Regions from separate parts of the Paraburkholderia sp. BL18I3N2 genome, predicted to be linked through region 3. Evidence: riboswitches for the same ligand, from Rfam matches in the RefSeq annotation. Region 3 holds a riboswitch; each other region holds the start of a gene.
What was found. A riboswitch is a leader RNA that binds a small molecule or an ion and turns the genes downstream of it on or off. The one in region 3 is predicted to bind manganese.

Region 1 (3,272 bases), on a different contig from region 3:
ACCGCGAAAGCGAGGTCGGCGCGCTCCACGAACACGGGTGTATCGGCCGCGAATTTCGCCGACACCCAGGCGGATGACGAGCCGAGCGCCACGCCCATCGCCATGCAGGAGGCGGCAAGGCCAGCCCGCCGCCACCTCGGCGCGAGGCGGCATACGACGATACAACGCGCGTCGTCTCGCGGCTCCCGGAACAATGCCGTCAGCGCGGCTTTTTGCGCGCGGTAATCGGCTACGCGTTCGGCGGCCTCGGGGTCGGTCGTCAGCCAGACGAGCGTGGCCGCGCGCTCCGACGCGCACAGCTCGTTGTCGGCAAACGCCGATAGCGGCCGCCAATCCATACTGCCCACGCCTCGCCTCCCGCGGTTGGTGTCGTCGTTCATGACTGGGTTGCGGTTTGCATCTACCCGCCCTGATGCCGGACTCGAAAGACCCAGCGTCAATACCCCGAATAAACGCCCGGCGGGGCCGCTCTATTCCAATCGTGTGAAGTGAAGGTTTGCGCGAAAGATGGAATAGGCGGTGACGCCGGATCGTTTAGACAGCATGTCCGATTCAACGGCAGACTTCGATGAACATTCGACAGCAGCATTTCATTCGACCTGCCGGCGTAACGCTGCTGATGGCAGGCGTCGTGTGGCTCGCGGGCTGCGGAGGTGGTGGCGGCAGCAGCGGCAGCGGCACGTCGATGGTTTCGATCGCCGGCACGGCGGCAACGGGCAAGGCACTGGCGAACGCGACGATCAACATCGACTGCGCGCGGGGTTCGCTGTCGGTTGCAGCGGATGCGAACGGAAACTTCCACGCGACCCTCGGCGCCGTGATGCCATGCATGATCGCCGCGACCTCGGGTGTAACGATGCTGCATTCCGTTGCGTTCGCCGGCGGCACATACAACGTCACGCCGGAGACGGATCTGCTGGTGTCGTATCTGGCGGCGCAACTCGGCACGAATGAAACCGGCCTCATCGCCGGCTTCGCGGTGAACTCACAGTTCCAGCAAGTGCTGGCGAATCAGGCCGACGTTCTGACTGCGCAGGCCGCGGTCGTGCAGAATCTGCAGCAAACGTACGGTGTCACGCTGTCCGCGCCCAATTTCCTGACTACGGCATTCGCTGCCGGCCAACCTGGCGAGGACAGCGATCTCGAAGCGCTCCTCGCCCGCGGCGCGATCGACGCCAACGGCGAACCGGACGCCGCCGCCGTCGCGCTGATGGCCAGAACCGGGGCGGCACATCCGATTGCTACGTCGCCGAATAACAGCACGGGCGGCACCGGAGTCGGCGGCATTGGGAGCACCGGCGGCATGATGTGAGAGGCCACCTTGCGTCAGGGCGGTTCCGTGACGAAGTCCCCCGCACAAAGGCTGCAGCTTGAACCACAGGAGCGCGCGCGAAACAGCGTCGTGCATTCTTCCGTAGCAGAGGCCGTGAGATCTGAACGCACCCGCTTCCGCAAAGCTGACGATTTGCGTTACTCGACCGAGACAATGTAGAATCGCCGCTCTCATTGGGGAGTAGCCGCCTCGACCGCAATGCTCGAGGGTGCCCGTCAACATACTTGGTGGTCGACAGACCGCCATGGCGCGCACAGCACTATGCCTGGCAAGACCGATGACTCGCATTCCGACCTGACCGGGTCGCCGGAATGCGCGTCATCGCGTACGTACTGCGCGGCCCGGCTCACAACCTATGCAATCGTTCCTCGTTTCGACCAGCGTGGTCGGTCTAGCCGAAATCGGCGACAAGACCCAACTGTTGTCCCTGGTGCTGGCCGCCCGATATCGCAAACCCATTCCAATCATTCTCGGCGTCTTTGTCGCAACGCTCATCAATCATGCTGCGTCCGGCGCTTTGGGCGCATGGCTTGCCAGCGTTCTGAGTCCGACTATCCTGAACTGGGCAGTCGTCGCGTCATTTGCCGTCATGGCTGTGTGGATTCTGATTCCCGACAAGCTCGACGGCGCCGAGGCGGTGTCGACCACGCATCCGATGGGAGTGTTCGGCACCACTGCGCTGACGTTCTTTCTCGCTGAAATGGGCGACAAGACGCAGGTTGTCACGATCGCTCTGGCCGCGCGGTTTCACGAATTCTTCGGAGTGGTCGCCGGCACCACGCTCGGCATGATGCTGGCCAACGTGCCCGTCATCTATCTCGGACACAAGTTTGCCGACCGTCTGCCGACCAAGGCGGTCCACATTCTGGCCGCGGTCATCTTCGTTGTCCTCGGTGGCTTTGCCCTCAGGACGGCGCTGTATCCGCACGAGCACCCGCTGTTCTAGTCCGAAGGGGTTCGCTTGGTGCGCTTGCGGAGCGCGTCGTGCCGCTGGCCAACAGGCGCAGTCCGGCTTTCAGGCCGCCATGTGATCGAATAGCCTTAGCCATGCGGTTACCTCAGTGAGCGAGTGACTCATCGTCGATCCTTAACGCCCGCTCATCGAAGCGGGCGTCAAACTCGGCGCATCATCACGCGCGACACTTATCCGCCGACTCGTTCGATGTCAACTCTCGACGGTCTGCCCGGCCGGTTCCTCCACCGTGCCGCCCTTCGCGGGCGAACCTTGAGCGCAAGCGGCAGACTGAGTGGACAAACGCAGGTAAGCTGCCGCGAGTCTTCGGAGCTCTTCCTCAGACGCGTCCTCGATGCCGATCAGATTGTTATTCGCGGGCCGATGCGAGGAAAGCAGTTCGTTCAACTTCAGGTGCAACGCGACACTGTCTTTGTTCTGACTCTGCTGGATCAGAAAGACCATTAGAAAGGTGACGATGGTGGTGCCTGTGTTGATGACCAGCTGCCATCCGTCCGAGTAATGGAAGATAGGCCCTGTGACGACCCAGGCGACGACCGTCAGTACGGCAAGACAGAATGCAGCCGGTGAGCCGGCAAACCGCGTAACGAGGCTTGCAAAGCGGTCGAACAGGCGCGTCAACGGATGACGGCCGGCGTATGCAGGGCTCGATGTGTCTGGAACGGTATCGAGTTCGCCAGTTGACGAAGGCGTGGCGTGTTGTGTAGTCATGACTGGCTCCAGAAGGTCGGGCAGGTCTTCTCGTGCAAACTTCATGCCGCTGTCGGTTGAAATCGTTCGGCAAGGATAGAACCGCCCGCCGGCGTTAATCCGTCGTTTTCAATTGCATCCGCATGAATTGCGCTTCGGCAACCGATACCTCATTGCGGCCGGACTACCTGCCGGCTAGTCAAAGCAAGCGAACCGAATTCGTCACCGGTCGGCGACCGTGGCGTCCGCGCCGTAAAACTACTGCCGCTCGTATCG
Region 2 (3,272 bases), on a different contig from region 3:
CCAGTTAATGCCCGGCACGTAGATTTGCCCCATCTCCCTTTCCGATGTATAGACGACGTTCATGCGCGGAAGAAAGCCGAGTTGCATCGCCTGCTTCGTCATCGAATACGTACCCGAGATAACGGCTTGCGACGCGATCACGGTCGCGACCGTCGAGAGCACGATCATCGGATACAGCGCCCATTGCGGAAACAGTTTGTAGAACGGATTTTGCAGCGCGCCCGGATCGGCAAGCAGCAACGCGCCCTGCCCGAGATAGTTCAGCGCGAGTGCTGGAAACACGAGGCTGAACCACGTCAGCCGGATTGGCCTCGCGCCGAAATGTCCCATGTCGGCATATAGCGCTTCGGCGCCGGTCAACGACAGAACGACCGCGCCCAAAGCAACGAACGCCAGCCACCGATGATGCAGGCAGAACGCCAGCCCCGCGAGCGGATTGAGCGCGACGAGAATCGCGGGCGCCCGCATCATGTTGACGACGCCCACCACGGCAAGCACGATGAACCAAAGCACCATCACCGGTCCGAACACGATGCCGATACCGGCCGTGCCATGCTTCTGCATCAGGAATAATGTGACCAGCGCAACCAGCGTCACGGGAATCACACAGGTTTTGAGGAACGGCGCGGCCACTTCGAGACCTTCGACCGCGCTCAGCACCGAGATCGCCGGCGTAATCACACTGTCGCCGTAAAAGAGCGCCGCGCCCATAATGCCGATGCCCAGTAACGTATGGCGCAAGCGCGGGCGCGCAGAAACCGACGACGCGGCCAGCGCCAGCAGCGCCATAATCCCGCCCTCGCCGTGATTGTTCGCGCGAAGAATCAACGTGACGTATTTGAGCGAGACGACGACGATCAGCGACCAGACGATCAGCGACACAATGCCGACCACATTCAGCGCGTTGAGCGACAGCCCGTTGACTGGATTGAACACCGTCTGCAGCGTGTACAGCGGGCTGGTGCCGATGTCGCCGTACACCACACCTAATGCTGCAAGCGCGAGTGCAGGCATCGCCGGGCGGTGATGCCCGCGCCCGCCGGAATGGCCCGCATCGGGCGCGGCGGATACTGACTGGCTCATGTCTCGCTCCAGTTTCGCGTTCTCGCGGTGCAACATAAGGCTTGGGCCGGTGCACGCGCGGAACCGATTCATGCTTTTATCAGGCCTCGTTTTTCGAGGAGTCGCCTGCGCCCCCAATAGTCAGCATCGCGGAAGCAACTTTCGTACGAGAAACGGGCGTCCCGTCCCTGATGCTTCACGCGCATTCATATTGTTCTAATGTGGTGCGTACCTGCCCTCCGCGGACGTGCCCTGTCTCTTTTTCCCGAAAGGACGGTGTGCCACTAATTCAACATATACCATCGGCGGTTTGCCACGCTACTGATACGTGAAGTAGCGACCGATTTCTTTCCTGGGCAGACACGCAAGGCGCAAGCACCATTACATAAACCTTTCGACATGGTATGCTCGCACCTGTCTTTGGGGAGTAGCCGGCTTCTACCCAGAAGCGCCTGCATCAACATTCTCGGTCGCGCAGACCGTGGTGCAGGCAGCCCTTTGGTTGGCAAGACCATCGACACACCACGCGACCGGTCGGGCGCGGCGGTGTGTCGCGGTTTTCCGCCCGACCACGAGCCCTCCTCTCATGAATCCTGTCGCCACGCTGTTCCTTGCTTTCGCCATGTCCACCGACGCCTTTGCGGCCGCAATCGGCAAAGGCGCCACGCTCAATCGTCCTCATTGGCGCGAAGCTGTCAGGACGGGACTCATCTTCGGCGTCATCGAAGCACTAACGCCCCTGGTCGGCTGGTTTCTCGGCAAAGCTGCAGCGCAATACGTCTCGGCATGGGATCACTGGATCGCGTTTTCGCTCCTATTGGTCCTCGGTGCCCGCATGATTTTCAACAGCTTTAACACCAAGGAAATCGAAGAGACGAAGCCGTCGGCTCACTCGTTCTGGTTGCTGGCGCTGACCGGCTTTGCCACGAGTATCGACGCCATGGCGGTCGGTGCGGGCCTCGCTTTCGTGGACGTCAACATCTATTCCACTGCCGCCGCGATCGGTCTCGCCACCATGGCGATGGTCACGATCGGCGTGATGCTCGGCCGCGTCATCGGGCATGTGGCGGGCAGGCGCGCGGAACTGGCGGGTGGCGTGGTGCTGATCGGCATTGGCAGCACGATCCTGGCTGAGCATCTGAACATCATCGGCTAGACGATGTTTGACGGCGGCCCGCTGATCTCCATTTCTTTCGGCGCAATCGGCGTCGGGCGCCGCCAGCCGCCTGTATGATGGCGGGTTCGCGTCCGATCCGAAGGTCCGACCTGAAGTCCACGCAAACGCATCCATTCACGACAACCCAGAGGAAGATTGGCATGACGGCCGCAACGCAATTCGATCAGGTTTCCATTGTTAAACGAGCCAACGTCTATTTCGACGGCAAGTGCGTCTCGCACACCGTTCTGTTCGCCGACGGCACGCGCAAAACGCTCGGCGTGATCCTGCCGGGCGCGCTCAACTTCGGCACCGACGCGCCGGAACTGATGGAAGTGCAGGCCGGCCAATGCCGCATCCGCCTCGAAGGCAGCGACGAGTGGAAGACGTATGCTGCGGGCGAGTCGTTCTCGGTGCCCGGGAAAAGCCGCTTCGATATCGACGTGATCGAAACACTCGACTACGTCTGCAGCTATCTGTAAAACGTGTCGCGTTGCACGACGTTGGAATGACGCGCTCTAAATCTCCGGTTTAGAGCGCGGGCTTCTCATAAAGAACGCACGTGGATTGCAGCAGCGTTACGTTACCGACGGCACGCCACGTGCCTCATGTTCGCTCAGCCACGCACTGACGTGTCTCTACATTGTTCAACAGCGCCTCAAAATCCTCGATAGGAAGCGGGCGGCAGAAATAATAGCCCTGATACGCGTAGCATCCCGCTGCAGCGAGGAAATCCCGCTGAGCCTCGGTCTCGACGCCTTCGGCGATCACACCCAAACCGAGGCTGCGCGCAAGCGCCACGATGGTTCTGGCAATCACGGCGTCGTTGGAATCGACCAGGACGTCGCGCACAAATGAGCGGTCGATCTTCAACTGATCCAAAGGCAGGCGCTTCAAATAGGACAGCGACGAATAGCCGATGCCAAAATCGTCGAGTGCAAAGACAATGCCTTTCGCTTTCAACGCACTCATCTTCTCGATGATGTCCTGCACGTTGTCGACCAGCACGCTTTCCGTCAGTTCCAGTTTCAACCTGTCGGGCCGCGCGCCGGTG
Region 3 (3,272 bases):
TTCGGCGCGCCTGCCGCACCCGACGCGTGACACGCGGAGCACACCGCCTTATAGACTTCCTCGCCGCTCTTGTAGACGCGCGGCGCGTTGGCGTCGCGAATGTCGACCTGGGCAAATGGCTTGATGCGGGCGGTGACCTCGGCTTCGGAGAGAGAGTCGGTGCCGGCGCCGGTGCGCGTCGAATTGTCGACGTAGATCACTAACAGAACGATGATGACGATCGGTACCGCAAAACTGGCAATGATCGCGGCGACGAGCTGTCCGGGGGTTTTGATCGGGGCTCCGTGTGGTGCTTCGCTCATGCTTGTCTCGTCTCCGTGGGTATGTGAGCGGTACAGCGTGACGGCAACTTCTTGTTCTTTAATCAGCCACGGACGATTATAGACGGAACATTTCGACGGCGGCGAGGGGCGCGGCGCGGTGTTCAGCAGGCGTTTACCCGCATCGCGCGGGTTGCCTGAAAGACCGCGAAGACCGCCATGCAGGCCGTCCGGTGGACGGTATGGCGGAAACCGGGTATCCTTTCGGTCTCGCTTTGGCGTCGCATCCGTTCTGGTGCCACGCTTTCGTGTTGAAGCGCCCGTAGCTCAATGGATAGAGTACTGCCCTCCGAAGGCAGGGGTTGCTGGTTCGATCCCAGCCGGGCGCACCATAAAGAATCGATCTCGCTCAAGGGCTTACGCAATATGCGCTAAGCCCTTTTGTTTCTTACGGCCCGGTCGTGTCACACGCGTGCCGCCTAAGACCCCACATTCCTGCAATAGTCGTTTGGCAACGCCTTACGTATGCTCGCATGTCCCTTTGCAGATTCGTCCCAAAACGTCCCGCTTTATTTGTGCCGTAAATTAAGAATCGGACGTTTGAAGGTCTCCATGCGGACATTTCGCATAGCCCCATCCTATTTCCTGAATTAGCATATTTTGGTCATGCAAATTCCATCGCGCGTGAATATCCCCGGAGCGGAATTTTGACATCGCTTCACTGATTAATAAGGTGTCGCGATCTATCCGCGCGCCAATCGTTTTATTGCAGGTCATGTACAAAATAACCCGGCTGATTTTAACCGCATCGATCATGATGCTATCCAATCTCGTCCACGCGCAATCAGTGCCTCCTCAAACGGGCGCAAGCGAGTTTGCCGGCCCCTATGTGGGTTTCAAGTTGGGCGTGAATACCTCCGATGCTTCAGGCGCCGTCAATAAAGCATCGCATACTGCGATTTTTCCGGGGTTTACGGCGGGATATAACTTCGATGTCGATCGCTTCGTTGCAGGCGCGGAAGTTTTTGCCGATCTGCATCACGGCTCGACAACTTCTAAAGATGGCGGAATCGATGCGAAATTTGGCATGCCATTCAATCAGTGTATGCCGTACATACGTGTTGGATTGACAATGGACCGGCCGGACACACGCCTTCACTGGGGTTTAGGCGTCGAATATAAGTTTGCTAAACACATGAGCGCGGTGAGCGAATGGACAACCGACACCAGCAATCACGACGGGACCCGAAGAACAAATAACAGTTTCACAATCGGCGTGCAATATCACTTCAACTAACGGGCTAAATTCCCGACTACCTGGCTATCCGATTAGCTCCAACAACCGCCGTCACCGCAACAAGGTTGTTGAAAACGCCCCCTGCCGTTAGAATCCCCCGGTCACTGGGGAGTAGCCTTCCTTCATCCATTGAAGGAGAGCGCGTCAACATACTTGGCCTGCGGGTCATGGCGCGTTCGACCGCGTCGGTTTGGCGAGACCATTGACGCACTGCCTCGTTCTGGTCGGACGGGCGGCGGTGCGTCATTGGTTTGTCATCGACGTCCGACCGCGGAGCAGCCCTGTGAAACATCGTCGTAACTTGCCAGTCTCCCCTACTACCCGTCCGCCGCGTCGCTGCCTTTGCGTGATTGCGGGGTGCCACGCATGACCGGTCTCCTGCTCGAACTTGCCATCATGCTCGTCGTCATTCTGGTGGCGGCCGAGCTCTTCACCAATGCACTCGAGCATCTGGGTGAACGCCTCGAGATTTCCGAAGGCGTGACGGGTTCACTGTTCGCCGCCGTCGGCACCGCGTTGCCCGAGACGCTCGTGCCGCTGCTCGCGATCGCCAGCGGCACGACGGATAGCGCGGTCAATCAGGAGATCGGCGTTGGCGCGATTCTCGGTGCGCCGCTGATGCTTTCCACCCTCTCCACTTTCCTCATGACGCTCGCAATTCTCGGCTCGCGCGGCGCGCGCGGCTGGGTCGCGCCGGAGCGCACGGGCTTCACGCGCGACCTGAACTATTTCCTGTGTGCGTTCGTACTGGCAGCGGCCGCGATGTACGTGCCGCATGAGCAGATGATCGTGCGCGCGCTCTTCAGCCTGGCGCTGGTCGGCGTGTACGTCACTTATGTGGTGATGACCTTCCGCGCATCGAATGAATTGGTCGATGCCGGCCACGGCACTGAAGCGCCGGGCAAGATGCTGATCTCGCGCCTCGGCGTGCCGACCAACCTCGCGACCATCGTGGTGCAATTGACGCTGGCCGTCGCGTTGCTGGTGTGGGGCGCGGAAGGCTTCATCCATGGTGTGCGTGGCGTATCGCAGGCGCTCGGCGTGTCGCCGCTGCTGCTCTCGCTGCTGATCATTCCGATCGCCACCGAACTGCCCGAGAAGGTCAACAGCATTCTGTGGATCCGCCGCGGCAAGGACACGCTGGCGTTCGGCAACATCACCGGTGCGATGGTGTTTCAGGGCACCCTGCTGCCCGCGATCGGTATTCTGCTGACGCCGTGGGTGCCGCGTATCGAAGTGGTGACCGGCATCGTAATCACGCTCGTCGCCGCGGCGTGGCTGCGGGTCAATGTGCGTGAGCGCGGCGTGCCGGTTTGGGCATTGCTGGTTTGCGGGGTGCTCTATGCCACGTATCTGGCGATTACGCTGAGCCGCTAAACGAGCCGCCGGCCACAGCTGAAAATAGTCGCAGAAGGCCGTTAGCCGGACGGCCCTCTGCGTTTCACATTCAGTTCGCCCGGGCCGTTGTCGCCGCCGTGGCCGTTGTCGCGCCGTCCGGCTTGAACACGGTTCTCCAGTCATCTTTCATATCGACGACAAGCCAGCCTTTCGCGCCGGCCTCGTCCAGACCTTTGTCGAGCTTGCCGCTCTTCGCCGCGCGGTCGTATGCGTATTCGCGCTCCGCGTCCGTGTGATGCACGAGCGCGGCGAGCCGCGGGCCGTCGCCTGCCGAGGTCCATTCGAGCATCGGCGCGTCGCCATCCGCGTTGCCGAAC

Region 1: linked by a shared signal. The riboswitch ahead of B0G75_RS15995 (TMEM165/GDT1 family protein) and the one ahead of B0G75_RS08725 (sodium:calcium antiporter) in region 3 are both predicted to bind manganese.
Region 2: linked by a shared signal. The riboswitch ahead of mntP (manganese efflux pump MntP) and the one ahead of B0G75_RS08725 (sodium:calcium antiporter) in region 3 are both predicted to bind manganese.

Annotation. Positions count from the first base shown of each region.
Region 1 covers NZ_PVNC01000005.1:95,729-99,000, reverse strand. Annotated here, with positions in the region: partial or broken gene B0G75_RS16005 (anti-sigma factor family protein) at 1-380, opposite strand, end outside; gene B0G75_RS16000 (hypothetical protein) at 569-1,312, shown strand; yybP-ykoY riboswitch at 1,497-1,683, shown strand; gene B0G75_RS15995 (TMEM165/GDT1 family protein) at 1,689-2,279, shown strand; gene B0G75_RS15990 (low affinity iron permease family protein) at 2,499-3,017, opposite strand.
Region 2 covers NZ_PVNC01000013.1:33,341-36,612, forward strand. Annotated here, with positions in the region: gene B0G75_RS27390 (potassium transporter Kup) at 1-1,083, opposite strand, end outside; yybP-ykoY riboswitch at 1,473-1,638, shown strand; gene mntP (manganese efflux pump MntP) at 1,649-2,218, shown strand; gene B0G75_RS27400 (pyrimidine/purine nucleoside phosphorylase) at 2,380-2,700, shown strand; gene B0G75_RS27405 (EAL domain-containing protein) at 2,825-3,272, opposite strand, start outside.
Region 3 covers NZ_PVNC01000002.1:627,291-630,562, forward strand. Annotated here, with positions in the region: gene B0G75_RS08710 (cytochrome c5 family protein) at 1-302, opposite strand, end outside; tRNA gene B0G75_RS08715 (tRNA-Arg) at 577-652, shown strand; gene B0G75_RS40565 (hypothetical protein) at 846-1,076, opposite strand; gene B0G75_RS08720 (outer membrane protein) at 1,075-1,557, shown strand; yybP-ykoY riboswitch at 1,652-1,831, shown strand; gene B0G75_RS08725 (sodium:calcium antiporter) at 1,924-2,934, shown strand; gene B0G75_RS08730 (HAD family phosphatase) at 3,005-3,272, opposite strand, start outside.